2 regions of the Aurantimonas sp. E1-2-R+4 genome follow, and region 1 is predicted to be linked to the other one. Evidence: predicted binding sites of a transcription regulator. Region 1 holds the regulator's gene; the other holds the start of a gene.
The links. The regulator HrcA, encoded in region 1, represses chaperone genes, less so after heat shock. The targets are predictions, from matches to a motif close to GTTAGCACTCNCNNNNNGNGAGTGCTAAC.

Region 1 (7,133 bases):
TCGCATCATCTCGTCGAGCGAAGCCTCTTCCCGCTCCAGCGCGCGCAAACCGGCCCTGACCACTTCGCTCGCGTCTCGGAATTCGCCTGTGCGAAGCTTGGCATCGACGATCGCCTGGTCCTCGCCCAACACGATCGTGAAGGAATTCGGGTGTTGCATGGCAAGAACTCCATCGACGCGGCAAAACGAATTTTAGCTGGCGACATCCCTCAAGTCGAGCTTCAGCCAATTCACAAGTCGTCACTCTTGGTTCTCACGCCAGATCGGCGACCACCGCGTCGAGGACGAGCATACCCGCCGGCGTCGCCCGGATGCGGTCGGGTCCGAGCCGCTCGACCATGCCGTGGGCGCGCAGGTCGGCCTCGCTGTTTGCGTCGATGTCGCGGCCGCTCAGCCGGCGCCAACGAGCCAGATCGATACCCTCGGTGAGCCGCAGCCCCATCAAGAGCAACTCGTCCGCCTCCTCGTCCGGTGCCAGCAAATCGTCGACGACGGCGCCGCTGTCCCATGACTCGACCATCTTCAGCCAGGTTTCCGGCAGCGGCTCGTTGGAGATCGCGTGGCGACCGTCCTCGCCCATCAGGCGCCCATGGGCGCCGGGTCCGACGCCAGCGTAAAGGCCGTAGCGCCAATAGGTCAGATTGTGACGGGATTCGGCGCCCGGCACCGCATGGTTCGAGATTTCGTAGGCCGGCAGGCCGCGCGCCGCGGTCAGACGCTGGGTCGCCTCGTAGAGTTCGGCCGACAATTCGCCGTCCGGAACCTTCAGCTTGCCGGATTTGTGCAGCGCGAAAAACGGCGTGCCCTCCTCGATCGTCAATTGGTAGAGCGACAAATGATCGGCGGCGAGATCGAGCGCACGGGTCAGTTCCGCCTCCCAGGCGTCGACGGTCTGGTCGGGTCGGGCATAGATCAGGTCGAAGGACAGACGCGGGAAGATCTCGCGCGCCAGGCCGATGGCGTGCAGTGCCTGCTCCACGTCATGCAGGCGGCCGAGCAGCTTCAGGTCGCGGTCGTTCAGCGCCTGGACGCCGAGCGATACCCGGTTGACGCCGGCCGCCCGGTAGCCGCGGAAACGCTCGGCCTCGACGCTCGACGGGTTGGCCTCCAGGGTGATCTCGGCGCCGTTCGCGATGGTCCAGTTGGCGGCGACGGCATCGAGGACCCGCGCGACCGTCGCCGGTTCCATCAGCGAGGGGGTGCCGCCGCCGAGGAAGATCGAGGTGACGGTTTGGCCGGCCGAGCGCCGTGCGGCGTCGGTCAGTTCCCGCTCGAAGGCCGCCGCGTAACGGGCCTGGTCGATCGGCCTGTGGCGAACATGGCTGTTGAAGTCGCAATAGGGGCATTTGGCCGCGCAGAACGGCCAATGCACATAGACGCCGAAGCCGGGCTCGCGAGGCGCCGGATCGAAGGCGAGGATGTCGCCGGTTGGGCGGCTCTGCTCCGTCATTCGACTCCGAGCGCGTCGCGCGCGAATTTCTGGAACGCCCGTGCCCGGTGCGAGAGCGCCGTTGGCTGGCCGGGTTTCCAGGCATGTTTTTCCAGCGACATCATCTCGCCGAAGGTACGGTCCTGGCCCTCAGGAAGAAAGATCGGATCGTAGCCGAAGCCGAGCGTGCCGCGCGGTGGCCAGACAATGGTGCCGTCCACTTCGCCGCGGAACAAATGCGTCTTGCCGGACGGTCGCGCCAGACAGAGGACCGCGACGAACCGCGCCCGACGCTTGTCGGGCGTCGTTGCCCCGGCGGCCTGCAGCTTTTCCTCGACATTGCGCATCGCCATGGCGAAATCCCGCTCCGGTCCACCCCAGCGCGCCGAATAGATGCCGGGATCGCCCCCGAGCGCGTCGACGACGAGGCCCGAATCGTCCGAAAGCGACGCAACGCCTGTTGCCCGCATAGCTGCCAGCGCCTTTATCTCGGCGTTTGCCTCGAATGTGGTGCCGGTTTCTTCCGGATCGTCGAGGTTCTGGTCCTTCGCCGACGTCACATCGAAGCCCAAGGGCTCCAGCAGTTCGCGGAACTCCCAGATCTTGCCGACATTGTGGCTGGCGACGAGAAGCGGCCCGTCATTCGGGTCGATCAGTTTCACCGGGCGGCCTCGAGCACCGCGCGCTGCATCGCCACGAGGTCGCCGATGCCGTTGCGGGCCAGTCCCAGAAGGGCCGTGAACTCGGCCTCCGAAAACGGCGTGCCCTCGGCCGTGCCCTGGATCTCGACGATGCCGCCGGTGCCGGTCATGACGAAATTGGCGTCGGTCTCGGCAGCCGAATCCTCCAGATAATCGAGGTCGAGAACCGGCGTGCCCTTGTAGATGCCGCAGGAGATCGCCGCGACATGATCCGTCAGCACCTTGTCGCGCTTGACCATCGAGCGGGCCTCCATCCAGCCGAGACAGTCGGCGAGCGCCACGAAGCCGCCGGTGATCGCTGCCGTGCGCGTGCCGCCGTCGGCCTGAATGACGTCGCAATCGACGGTAATCGACCGTTCGCCGAGCGCTTGCAGATCGACGACCGCGCGCAGCGAGCGCCCGATCAGGCGCTGGATCTCCTGGGTGCGGCCGGACTGCTTGCCGCTGGCGGCCTCGCGGCGCATGCGCTCGCCGGTGGCGCGCGGCAGCATGCCGTATTCGGCGGTCACCCAGCCCTTGCCGGAGTTCTTCAGCCAGCCGGGCACCCGCTCTTCCAGGCTCGCGGTGCACAGCACATGGGTGTCGCCGAACTTGACGAGACAGGAGCCTTCCGCGTGGCGTGAAAAATCGCGCTCGAGGCTGACGAGCCTCAACTGGTCGCCGGCGCGTTTCGATGGGCGCATGATGCCGTCCTGAATAATAGTCTTTGAAAGAAGGCGAATAACCGCCACGGGTTGTGCCGGGCTTGTACCGGCCATGCGGCGAGGCGGCAAGCCGGGCACATCGAGAGAACGGCATTGCGGCTTGGCTCCGCCGGCCGGGACACCTATAGTTAGATGGTGCCCGAAGCGAACACCCAATCATGACCGAATTCCGCTTGCCAGTCAGCGACTTGGTCGCCGCAACCCCACTGGGTCTCGACGAGCGGACGCGTGACATCTTCCGGCTGATCGTCGAGAGCTATCTGGACATCGGCGAGCCGGTCGGCTCGCGCATGTTGTCGAAGCTCTTGAGCAACGCGCTGTCGCCGGCCTCGATCCGCAACGTGATGAGCGATCTGGAGGCGCTCGGCCTCATCTACGCCCCGCATGTCAGCGCCGGGCGGCTGCCGACCGAGCTCGGCCTGCGGTTTTTCGTCGACGCGTTTCTGGAGGTCGGCGATCTCGGCGCCTCCGAGCGCGAGGAGATCGAGGAAAAGGTCCGGTTGTCCGGCGACGGAAGGCCGTTCGATTCGCTGCTGACCGAGGCGAGCAATCTCTTGTCCGGCCTGTCGCGCGGCGCCGGCATCGTGCTGACCGCCAAATCCGACCTGCGGCTGAAACATATCGAGTTCATCCGGCTGGAGCCGACCAAGGCGCTGGCGGTGCTGGTCGGCGCCAATGGCGAGGTCGAAAACCGCATCCTCGACCTTCCGGCCGGGATCACTGCCTCGCAGCTCATTGAGGCCGGCAATTTCCTCAATGCCCATGTGGTCGGGCGGACGCTCGGCGAGGCCAGCGAGCGCATCGCCCGGCTGAAGGACGAGACGGCGAACGCCCTCGACGTCCTGTCGCGCGAGCTCGTCGACAAGGGCCTCGCCGTCTGGTCCGGTGCCTCCGCCGATCAGCCGGCGCGGCTGATCGTGCGTGGCCGGGCCAATCTTTTGGAAAACGTCACGGCGGCCGAGGATCTGGACCGCCTGCGCCTCTTGTTCGACGATCTGGAGACCAAAAGCGGCATCATCGAGCTGCTCGGCCTTGCCGAAACCGGCAACGGCGTGCGCATCTTCATCGGCTCGGAGAACAAGCTGTTCTCGCTGTCGGGTTCGTCGCTGGTCGTCGCGCCCTACAGGGGTGGCACGGAAAACGTCATCGGCGCGGTCGGCGTCATCGGCCCGACCCGGCTCAACTACAAGCGCATCGTGCCGATGGTCGATTATACCGCGCGTATCGTCTCCCGACTGCTCGCCAAGGGCTCTGCCGCGCGCGAGGCTTGATTTCTGCGCCCGTCAATTCGATATGCGGCCTCGATAATGATTTTCCGCCGCAATCCGCGCTCGCCCTCCCACGAGCCGAAGAGAAGCGTGTTGCGGCGCGCGACTGAGATGAGGTGAAGGACGGATGGCAAGCGAGAAAGACAGGCGCACTCAGGGTGTCTACCGCAGCGAGGCGGCGGAAGCCGCGGCGGCCGACAGGGCGGCGATGGCGGAAACCGAGCGAGGCGCGGCCAACGCCAACGCCGATGACGAGTTCGCCGCGGATGCCGCGAGCGGCTTTGCCGATGCGGATGCGGCGGCCGACGCCGATGCCGCCCGCATCGCCGATCTCGAGGCCGAGAATGCCGACGTCAAGGATCGCCTGCTGCGGCTTGCCGCCGACATGGAAAATCTGCGCCGGCGCACCGAGCGCGAGATCAAGGACGCGCGCACCTACGCCGTCACCAGCTTCGCCCGCGAGATGCTGTCGGTCGCCGATAATCTGCGCCGCGCCATCGAGGCGGTTCCGGCCGAGGCCAAGGAACACGGCGACGATGGCCTCAACGCCCTGATCGACGGCATCGAGGTGACCGAGCGCGGGCTGCTGGGCACGCTCGAAAAGCATGGCGTGAAGAAGCTCGATCCGGAGGGCCAGCGCTTCGATCCGCATTTCCATCAGGCGATGTTCGAGGTGCCGAACCCGGAGGTCCCCAACAACACCGTCGTCCAGGTGGTGCAGGCGGGCTATGCGATCGGCGACCGGGTGCTGCGGCCGGCAATGGTCGGCGTCGCCAAGGGCGGGCCGAAGCAGGGCCAGCCGAAGCCGGACGAGACGGCCGAGGCCGGCACCGCGGGCGACGCGGCGTAATCAGGCGGCGTTCAAAACGCGGGCGGTTTCCGTCCCGCCGCGCGGTAGGCGGCGGTCAGCGTGTTGGCCATCAGCATGGCGATGGTCATCGGCCCGACGCCGCCCGGCACCGGCGTGACCGCCGCGGCCTTTTCGGTGGCCGAGGCAAAGGCGACGTCGCCGACGAGGCGCGTCTTCGGCTTGCCGTCGTCACCGAGGCCCTTTTCCGGCGCGGCGATCCGGTTGATGCCGACGTCGATGACGACGGCGCCCGCCTTCACATAGTCGCCGGTGATCATCTCGGGCCGCCCGACGGCCGCGACCAGAATGTCGGCGCCCCGGCAGACGGCGGGAAGGTCCTTGGTGCGCGAATGGGCGATGGTCACCGTCGCGTTGGCGGCGAGCAGCAGCTGCGCCATCGGCTTGCCGACGATGTTGGAGCGGCCGACGACGACGGCCGTCTTGCCCGACAAATCGTCGCCGAGGATGTCGCGGATCAGGATCATCGAGCCGGCCGGCGTGCAGGGCACGAAGGCCGTGTCGAGGGCGCCGGTCGAGAGGCGGCCGACATTGACGAGGCCGAAGCCGTCGACATCCTTGTCCGGCGCGATCGCCTGAATCACCTTGGCCTCGTCGATCTGATCGGGGAGCGGCAATTGCACCAGAATGCCGTGGATGGTCGGGTCGGCGTTGAGCTCGCGGATCTTGCCGAGCAGCGCGGCCTCGCCGATCTCGGCGCCCAGCACATGCTTGACTGATTTGAAGCCGCAGTCCTTGGCGGTCCGCGCCTTGGAGCCGACATAGACCTGGCTGGCCGGGTCCTCGCCGACGATGACGACGGCCAGCCCCGGCTCCATGCCGGTCTCGGTGGTGAGCGCGTCGGCCGCGCGCTTCACCTCCTCGATGATCCGCGCCGCGCGCGCCTTGCCGTCGATCCGCTGTGCCGTCATGTCTGCCGCTCCCCCAAATGCCGGTGCCGACAGGGTTCTTAGGGCAGATCGAGGGTGCGGGGAAAGGGTGTGGGGAAAGGGGCGGCGGAAAGCGGCGATCGCCATCACCCCATGCGCGCGGCGATCGCCCGGCCGGCGGCGACGCCCGATGACCAGGCCCACTGGAAATTGTAGCCGCCGAGCCAGCCGGTCACGTCGACGGCTTCGCCGATGGCGTAGAGGCCCGGAACACGGCGCGCCTCCATGGTCTTGGAGGAGAGTTCCGCCGTGTCGATCCCGCCCGCCGTCACTTCGGCCTTGGCAAAGCCTTCGGTTCCCGTCGGGCGGAAGGTCAGCCGCGTCAGGGTTTCGGCCGCGTGATCGAGCTCGGCATCCGCGATATTGCCGAGCTCCCTGGCGATGTCGATGCGGGCGGCGAGGGCCTCGGCCAGCCGGTTCGGAAGGCGCTCGGCCAGAGCCGCTTTCATATGCGCGCGCGGCATCCGCCGTTTGGCGCCGCGCAGCATCTCGGCGGATGCCGCGACCAGGGTGAGCGCGATGGTCTCGCCGGGTTTCCAGTAGGACGAGATCTGCAGGATGGCCGGCCCCGAAAGCCCTTTGTGCGTGAACAGCGCGGCCTCCTCGAAGGCCGTGTCGCCGACGCGCGCCACGGCCGGGCAGGACACTCCTGAAATCTCCCGGAACAGCCTCTCGTCCGGACCGAGGGTCAACGGCACGAGCGCCGGACGTGGCGTGACGACATTGAGGCCGAAGCGCCGGGCGATCTCATAGGCCTTGCCCGTCGCGCCCATTTTCGGGATCGAGGGGCCGCCCGTCGCGATGACCAGTTGCGGCGCCGTCGCATTGGCGACCCGGAAGCGCCCGTCGGCGTGGCTGATCTCGCCGATATCCGTGGACAGCCGGATCTCGACGCCGCCGCGTTGGCATTCGCCCACGAGCATCTCAACGATCTGCCGCGCGGACCCGTCGCAGAACAGCTGTCCGAGGGTCTTTTCGTGCCAGGCGATGCCGTGCTGCTCGACCAGCGCGAGGAAATCCCACTGGGTGTAGCGGCTGAGCGCGGATTTGGCGAAATGCGGGTTCTCGGACAGGAAGCACGCGGGCTCGGTCTCCCGGTTGGTGAAATTGCACCGCCCGCCGCCCGAGATCAGGATCTTCTTGCCCGGCTTGTCGGCATGATCGATGACGCAAATCCGCGCGCCGGCCTTGCCCGCGGTCGCCGCGGCCAGGAGACCCGCGCCGCCCGCGCCGA
Region 2 (7,133 bases), on a different contig from region 1:
CGGCTTTCTCGGCCAGTTCGCCGAAGCCGGACTCCTTGCCCGACGCTTCGTGCCGGATGCGCCCCTTGGCGACGGTGATCTCTCCGGCCGAAACGCCCCACTCATCGGCGGCCGCGGCGACCAGCATCGCCCGCGCGGTGGCGCCGGCCTTGCGCATCTGTTCGTAGGAATTGGCGATCGCGGTCGAGCCGCCGGTTCCCTGAATGCCGAAGGCCAGATTGGCGTAGAGTTCGTCATTCGCAGGGGCGGCCGCGACCCGCATCTGGCCCCAATCGGCGTCGAGTTCCTCGGCCACCAGTGTGGTCAGGCCCGTATAGGGACCCTGGCCGAACTCGATATGCTTCGACAGCACAGTGACGACGCCGTCCGGCGCGATGCGCACGAACGCATTGAGATCCTGGACCGGTCCCGCCGCGCCGGCCGGCGCGCCTTGCAGCAAGGAAGCCGCGGCTCTGCCGCGCATGGCGAGGCTGACGCCAATCACGAGGCCGGCGCCAGCGAGGAAGCCGCGCCGTGTCGTTTGGATGCTCTGGATATTCATGGGTCAGCCCTCCAGCTTCGCGGCGGCGTCATGGATCGCCTGGCGGATGCGGACATAGGTGGCGCAACGGCAAATGTTGCCGGCCATCGCGTTGTCTATGTCCTCGTCGCTCGGCTTGGGATTGAACTGCAGTAGTGAGACAGCCGACATGATCTGGCCGGACTGGCAATAGCCGCATTGGGGCACGTCGATCGCCGTCCAGGCGGCTTGGACCGCTTCGGCCTCGCGACCCTCGGCCCCTTCGATGGTGGTAACGCTGGAGCCGTCAACCGTCGAGATCGGGGTAATGCAGGAGCGGCGGGTCATGCCGTCGAGATGGACGGTGCAGGCGCCGCATTGGGCGATGCCGCAGCCATATTTCGTGCCGGTCAGTTTTTCCGCGTCGCGGATCACCCAGAGCAGCGGTGTGTCGGGATCACCGTCGAACGTCTTCTCTTCGCCGTTAAGCGTGAAATTGATCAAGCAAGCCTCCTTGCGGTTGGCTGAAAGGGAGCGGCCGGAAATTTCCCGCGGCCGAAAATTAGCATTTGCTAAAACTTAGCCGCGGCCTTGCGCGAGACAAGTGCAGCTACGTGGCCGAAAAGCGGAACTCTGTGTTCACCTCTGGTCTCTGGGCGGATCCACTGACGGCAACCACGGGCGTGGTGGGCAGGTCGATCCCCGCCGACGTTGGCGAAGGGGCGAAACAAAAGGGCCGCTCCAGCGTCGGAGCAGCCCTCGATGTCAGTCCGGTGCGACCAATGGTCACTTCACTTGGTCGCGCACCGCATCCTTGACCTTGCCGTAGTTCTTCTGGGTCTTGCCCTCGACCTGGTCAATCTGACCTTCGGCTTCCAGCCGCTCGTTACCGACGGCTTTGCCCGCTGCTTCCTTGAGCTTGCCACCGACTTCCTTGGCGCCGCCCTTGATCTCGTTCTTGTCGACCATCGATCCATTCCTTTGAGAAATAGTCCGGCGAACTGCCAGGCTTCGGAAAAACAAACGCATTTCCTCGGCGCGCGTTCCGAAGATGGATCGATAAATCGTTGGCCACGACCTGGAATCGAAAAGGGACCCGGCGATGCCGAGCCCCTTCCATAAACAGCAGTCTGCGATGCTGGACTTCTTAGAAGTCCATGCCGCCACCCAAAACCGGGCTTGCCCGGTTTTGGCACTTTGGAGTGATGGGCGGCTTGATGCCCTTCCGCGAAGCCTGACGGCTTCTTAGAAGTCCATGCCGCCCATGCCGCCCATGCCGCCGGGCATGCCGCCGCCCATGCCGCCGCCCGAATCCTTCTTCGGAGCCTCCGAGATCATCGCCTCGGTGGTGACCAGCAGGCCGGCGACCGAAGCCGCGTCCTGGAGCGCCGAGCGCACGACCTTGACCGGATCGACGATGCCCATCTGGATCATGTCGCCATATTCGCCGGTCTGGGCGTTGTAGCCGAAGGTCACCGACGAATTGTCGAGGATCTTGCCGACGATGATGGAGCCTTCGGCGCCAGCATTGGTGACGATCTGGCGAAGCGGAGCCTGGAGCGCGCGGCGCACGATGGTGATGCCGGCTTCCTGGTCCTGGTTCTCGCCCTTGATCGTCAGGGCATTGGAGGCGCGCAGCAGAGCGACGCCACCACCGGCAACGATACCCTCTTCAACAGCCGCGCGGGTGGCGTTGAGCGCGTCGTCGACGCGGTCCTTCTTTTCCTTGACCTCGACCTCGGTCGCACCGCCGACGCGAATGACCGCGACGCCGCCCGCCAGCTTGGCGAGACGCTCCTGCAGCTTCTCCTTGTCGTAGTCCGAGGTGGTCTCCTCGATCTGGCCCTTGATCTGGCCGACACGGGCCTGGATCTGCTCCTTCTCACCGGCACCATCGACGATGGTGGTGTTTTCCTTGGTGATCGAGACCTTCTTGGCGCGGCCGAGCATGTCGAGCGTGACATTCTCGAGCTTGATGCCGAGGTCCTCGGAGATGACCTGACCGCCGGTGAGGACGGCGATGTCCTCGAGCATCGCCTTGCGGCGATCGCCGAAGCCCGGCGCCTTGACGGCGGCGATCTTCAGGCCGCCACGCAGCTTGTTGACGACGAGCGTGGCCAGAGCCTCGCCTTCGACGTCCTCGGCGATGATGATCAGCGGCTTGGAGGACTGCACGACGGACTCGAGCACCGGTAGCAGCGCCTGGAGGTTGGAGAGCTTCTTCTCGTGCAGGAGGATGTAGGCGTCCTCGAGCTCGGCGACCATCTTCTCCGGGTTGGTCACGAAGTAAGGCGACAGATAGCCGCGATCGAACTGCATGCCCTCGACGACTTCGAGCTCGGTCTCGGCGGTCTTGGCTTCCTCGACCGTGATGACGCCCTCGTTGCCGACCTTCTGCATGGCGGCGGCGATCATCTCGCCGATTTCCTTCTCGCCATTGGCCGAGATGGTGCCGACCTGGGCGACTTCGTCCGAGGTCTCGATCTTGCGAGCCGAGGCCTGCAGAGCTTCGACGACCTTGATGACGGCCATGTCGATGCCGCGCTTGACGTCCATCGGGTTCATGCCGGCGGCAACCGACTTGCCACCCTCGCGAACGATCGCCTGGGCGAGAACCGTCGCGGTCGTGGTGCCGTCGCCGGCCTTGTCGTTGGTCTTCGAGGCCACTTCGCGCACCATCTGGGCGCCCATGTTCTCGAACTTGTCCTCGAGCTCGATCTCCTTGGCGACGGTGACGCCGTCCTTGGTGATGCGGGGCGCGCCAAAGGACTTGTCGATGACGACGTTACGACCCTTGGGGCCGAGGGTCACCTTCACCGCGTCGGCGAGGATGTCGACGCCGCGCAGCATGCGTTCACGTGCGTCGCGGCCGAATTTTACTTCTTTAGCTGCCATGGTCTTAATTCTCCCGGGCGCGCCATCGAAGGCCGCGCCGTTTGAAGTTTCTTGGAATGTCGTTGTGGAACGTCGGCTCAGGAGCCGTCGCTCGTCTTCAGCCGACGATACCCATGATGTCGGATTCCTTCATGATCAGAAGGTCTTCGCCGTTCAGCTTGACCTCGGTGCCCGACCATTTGCCGAAGAGAATACGGTCGCCGGACTTGACGTCGAGCGGAACGACCTTGCCGGACTCGTCACGCGCGCCGGAGCCGACCGCGATGATCTCGCCTTCCTGGGGCTTTTCCTTCGCCGTATCCGGAATGATGATCCCGCCAGCGGTCTTGGCTTCGGATTCCACCCGGCGTACGACGACGCGATCGTGCAGGGGACGGAAATTCACAGCTGCCATGTTCGTTGAACCCTTCGTTGAACGAATACGGCCGGACCCAGAACGGGACCCGGCTCGAAGAATTTGGCACTCACCAATGGAGAGTGCTAACGACGAGGCAGATAGGGTGGCGAGCGACGCGATGTCAAGATGTCGGCAACGACGGACGACAGGATTTTTATGGGCTGGCCAAGCCGGATAGGGCTGGTCCTCGCGGGCGACCAGCCCGGTCGGCCAGTGCCTTGACCCGCTGGCGGCCCCCCTCTATCGCGTCGGGCGATCAGTTGAAAGATAACGGGCCGTCGATGGACATCACCACTCCCGGTAATTCCGGCATCAGTCGCAAGATAAAGGCTCTGGCTGAGATTTCCACCGGTTACGACGCGCTGTTCTGCGACGTGTGGGGCGTCGTCCACAATGGCGAGCGCAAGCACCCGGCCGCCGAAGCCGCCTTGACGGAGGCGCGCGCGGCGGGCGCCAAAGTGGTTCTTTTGACCAATTCGCCGCGCCCCTCGGCCAGCGTCATCGACCAACTCGATGCGCTGGAGTTTTCGCGTGATGCCTATGATGCGGTCGTCACCTCCGGCGACGCCACCCGCGCGCTGATCGCGGAGACCGGAGGGCCGGTCTTCCATCTCGGCCCGGCACGGGACATCGAACTGTTCGACGGGCTCGGCGTCGAGCGGGTTGGCGAGGCGGACGCGGCGGTGATTGTGGCGACCGGCCTCTACGACGACGAGGCGGAGACGCCCGCCGACTATGGCGAACTGCTGTCCCGGCTGCATTCCCGTGGCCTGCCGATGATCTGCGCCAATCCCGACATCGTCGTGCATCGCGGCGACCGGTTGATCTACTGTGCCGGCGCGCTGGCGCGTGACTATGCCGCCCTCGGGGCGACGGTCCATCTCGCCGGCAAGCCGCATCGGCCGATCTACGACGTCGCGACCCGGGTGGCCGGCATGTCCGATCGCGCGCGCATTCTCGCCATCGGCGACGGCCTGATGACCGACATCAAGGGCGCCAACGATTTCGGCATCGATGTGCTGCTGATCACCGACGGCGTCCATGGTGACGAGTTCGGCGGACCGGACCCCGACGCCGAGGCGGTCGTGCGGGTCTTGCGCGAACGCGGTCTCGACGCCCGCACTTTCATGGCGGCGCTGGCATGACGAATGGCGCCGCGCTGCGGCTTGGCGGCATCGCGGACATTCCCGAGAGCCTTGCCGGCTGCGTCGTCGCGGTCGGCAATTTCGATGGCGTCCATCGCGGCCACCAGGCGGTGCTCGCGGTCGCGCGCGAATTGGCCGAGGCCGAGGGCCGGCCGCTCGTCTGCCTCACCTTCGAGCCGCATCCGCGCACGGTCTTCCGTCCCGACCTGCCCGTTGCGCGACTGACCCCGGCGCCAATGAAAGCGCGGCTTCTCGGAGCGCTTGGGTTCGACGCCGTGGTCGAGCAGCCCTTCGACCGGGCCTTTGCCGCGCTGGAGCCTGAGGCCTTCGTCGAAACCGTTCTCGTTGATTGCCTGAAATCCCATCACGTCGTTGCCGGCTTCGACTTTCACTACGGCGCCAAGCGCGGCGGCACCCCGCAGACGCTTGCCGAGTCGGGCCCGCGCCACGGCTTCGGCGTGACGCTGGTGCCGGCTTTCGCCGACGAGGGCGGAGAAACAGTCTCGTCGAGCCGTATCCGTGCGCTTCTCGAAGCCGGCGACGTCGCGGCGGCGGCCGGCCAGTTCGGTTATCGCTGGACCATCCGCGGCGAGATCGTCCACGGCCAGAAGCTCGGCCGCAGCCTCGGCTATCCGACCGCTAATCTGGTGCTTGAGCCCGACGAGATGCTGAAGCACGGCATCTATGCCGTGCGCCTGCGCCGCGCCGACGGCACGCTGCATGACGGCGTCGCCAGCTTCGGCCGCCGCCCGACCTTCGACAATGGCGCGACATTGTTCGAGACGTTCCTGTTCGACTTTTCCGGCGATCTCTATAGCGAAACGGTCGACGTCTCGATCTTCGCCTTTTTGCGCGGCGAGGCACGTTTCGAGAGTGCCGAGGCCCTTGTCGCCCAGATGGACCGAGATGCCGAAGAGGCGAAGGCGGTACTCGCCGGCGTGGCGCCGCTCTCGCCGCTGGACAACGCGATCGCGTTTTAGCCGGCCTGCCTTGGTCTCGGCGCCGGAGCCGACACCATAATCGGCGAGCGAGCGGCCGGCGGAGAGAACCATCCGGCCAAGCGTTTGCGTTTGCCGCCCTTCGGCCCCTCGTCATCGTCGGGAAAGCGCCCGTTGAGCATGATCACCATGCCGATCTGAACGCTCGAAAAGGTCAGGCCGAGGAAATAGATGACCAGCCCGATCGCCAGCGGGCCGGAATCCGAGCGGGCGATCGTCGTCCCGAAACCGCCGATATCGGCAAGCGCCAGCACGGCGACGAAGAACGCGGCGGCACAAAAGCCGATCAGCGCGTTGCGGGCGAGAAAGCGAAAGAGATGGGGCATCGCGACCTCCTTACGGGGCGTCGAGCAGGCGTGCCGGCCCCGATGTTCGAAATTATATCATTCGGCTAGTCAGGCCAACGTGGCGCTTGCCTCCTTGATGCAGGCCGTCGCGCCTGCCTTTCCTTCGCTTGCCGGACTTGCTAAAGGCTCGGACCATGCTCAGTCCGCGCGCGCATTCCGTTTTCATACGAATTAGCCGCCCGGCCTTCTGACCGGCTCGGCCGGGGAGGGTCCGGGTTTGCCGGCCGCCGCGCCACCACCGCTTTTTTCCTTTGTGCCGTGCTTTGATCGCGGCGGACGACATGGCTGACATCATGAGCGACACCAAGACGACAGATTCCGACGGCGCCGTCGATTATTCCAAGACGCTGTTTCTGCCCGAGACCGACTTTCCGATGCGCGCCGGTCTGCCCAAGGCCGAGCCCGAATGGCTCGCCAAATGGGACGGCATGGATCTCTATGGCACCTTGCGCAAAGCCTCGGAAGGCCGGCCGAAATACGTCCTGCATGACGGGCCGCCCTACGCCAACGGCAACCTGCATATCGGCCACGCGCTGAACAAGATCCTCAAGGACGTCATCACCCGCTCGTTCCAGATGCGCGGCTACGACGCCAATTACGTCCCCGGCTGGGACTGCCACGGCCTGCCGATCGAGTGGAAGATCGAGGAGCAGTACCGCGCCAAGGGCAAGAACAAGGACGACGTGCCGGTCAACGAGTTTCGCAAGGAATGTCGCGACTTTGCCGCTCATTGGGTGGGCATACAGACCGAGGAGTTCCGCCGCCTCGGCGTCGAGGGCGACTTCAAGGACCCGTATCTGACCATGGCCTATGGGGCCGAGTCGGTAATCGCCGGCGAGCTGTTGAAGTTCG

Region 2: groES (co-chaperone GroES) is a predicted target of HrcA. The motif match lies at 3,851-3,879, and genes of this name have one in related genera.

What each region holds. Positions count from the first base shown of each region.
Region 1 covers NZ_JAZHLK010000065.1:3,635-10,767, reverse strand. Annotated here, with positions in the region: gene VQ045_RS19560 (ribbon-helix-helix domain-containing protein) at 1-159, opposite strand, end outside; gene hemW (radical SAM family heme chaperone HemW) at 254-1,450, opposite strand; gene rdgB (RdgB/HAM1 family non-canonical purine NTP pyrophosphatase) at 1,447-2,091, opposite strand; gene rph (ribonuclease PH) at 2,088-2,813, opposite strand; gene hrcA (heat-inducible transcriptional repressor HrcA) at 2,993-4,105, shown strand; gene grpE (nucleotide exchange factor GrpE) at 4,311-4,952, shown strand; gene folD (bifunctional methylenetetrahydrofolate dehydrogenase/methenyltetrahydrofolate cyclohydrolase FolD) at 4,964-5,881, opposite strand; gene VQ045_RS19525 (NAD(P)/FAD-dependent oxidoreductase) at 5,986-7,133, opposite strand, start outside.
Region 2 covers NZ_JAZHLK010000019.1:16,406-23,538, forward strand. Annotated here, with positions in the region: gene VQ045_RS10565 (xanthine dehydrogenase family protein molybdopterin-binding subunit) at 1-541, opposite strand, end outside; gene VQ045_RS10570 ((2Fe-2S)-binding protein) at 545-1,003, opposite strand; gene VQ045_RS10575 (CsbD family protein) at 1,286-1,468, opposite strand; gene groL (chaperonin GroEL) at 1,745-3,394, opposite strand; gene groES (co-chaperone GroES) at 3,492-3,788, opposite strand; gene VQ045_RS10590 (TIGR01459 family HAD-type hydrolase) at 4,073-4,936, shown strand; gene VQ045_RS10595 (bifunctional riboflavin kinase/FAD synthetase) at 4,933-5,916, shown strand; gene VQ045_RS10600 (hypothetical protein) at 5,913-6,260, opposite strand; gene ileS (isoleucine--tRNA ligase) at 6,563-7,133, shown strand, end outside.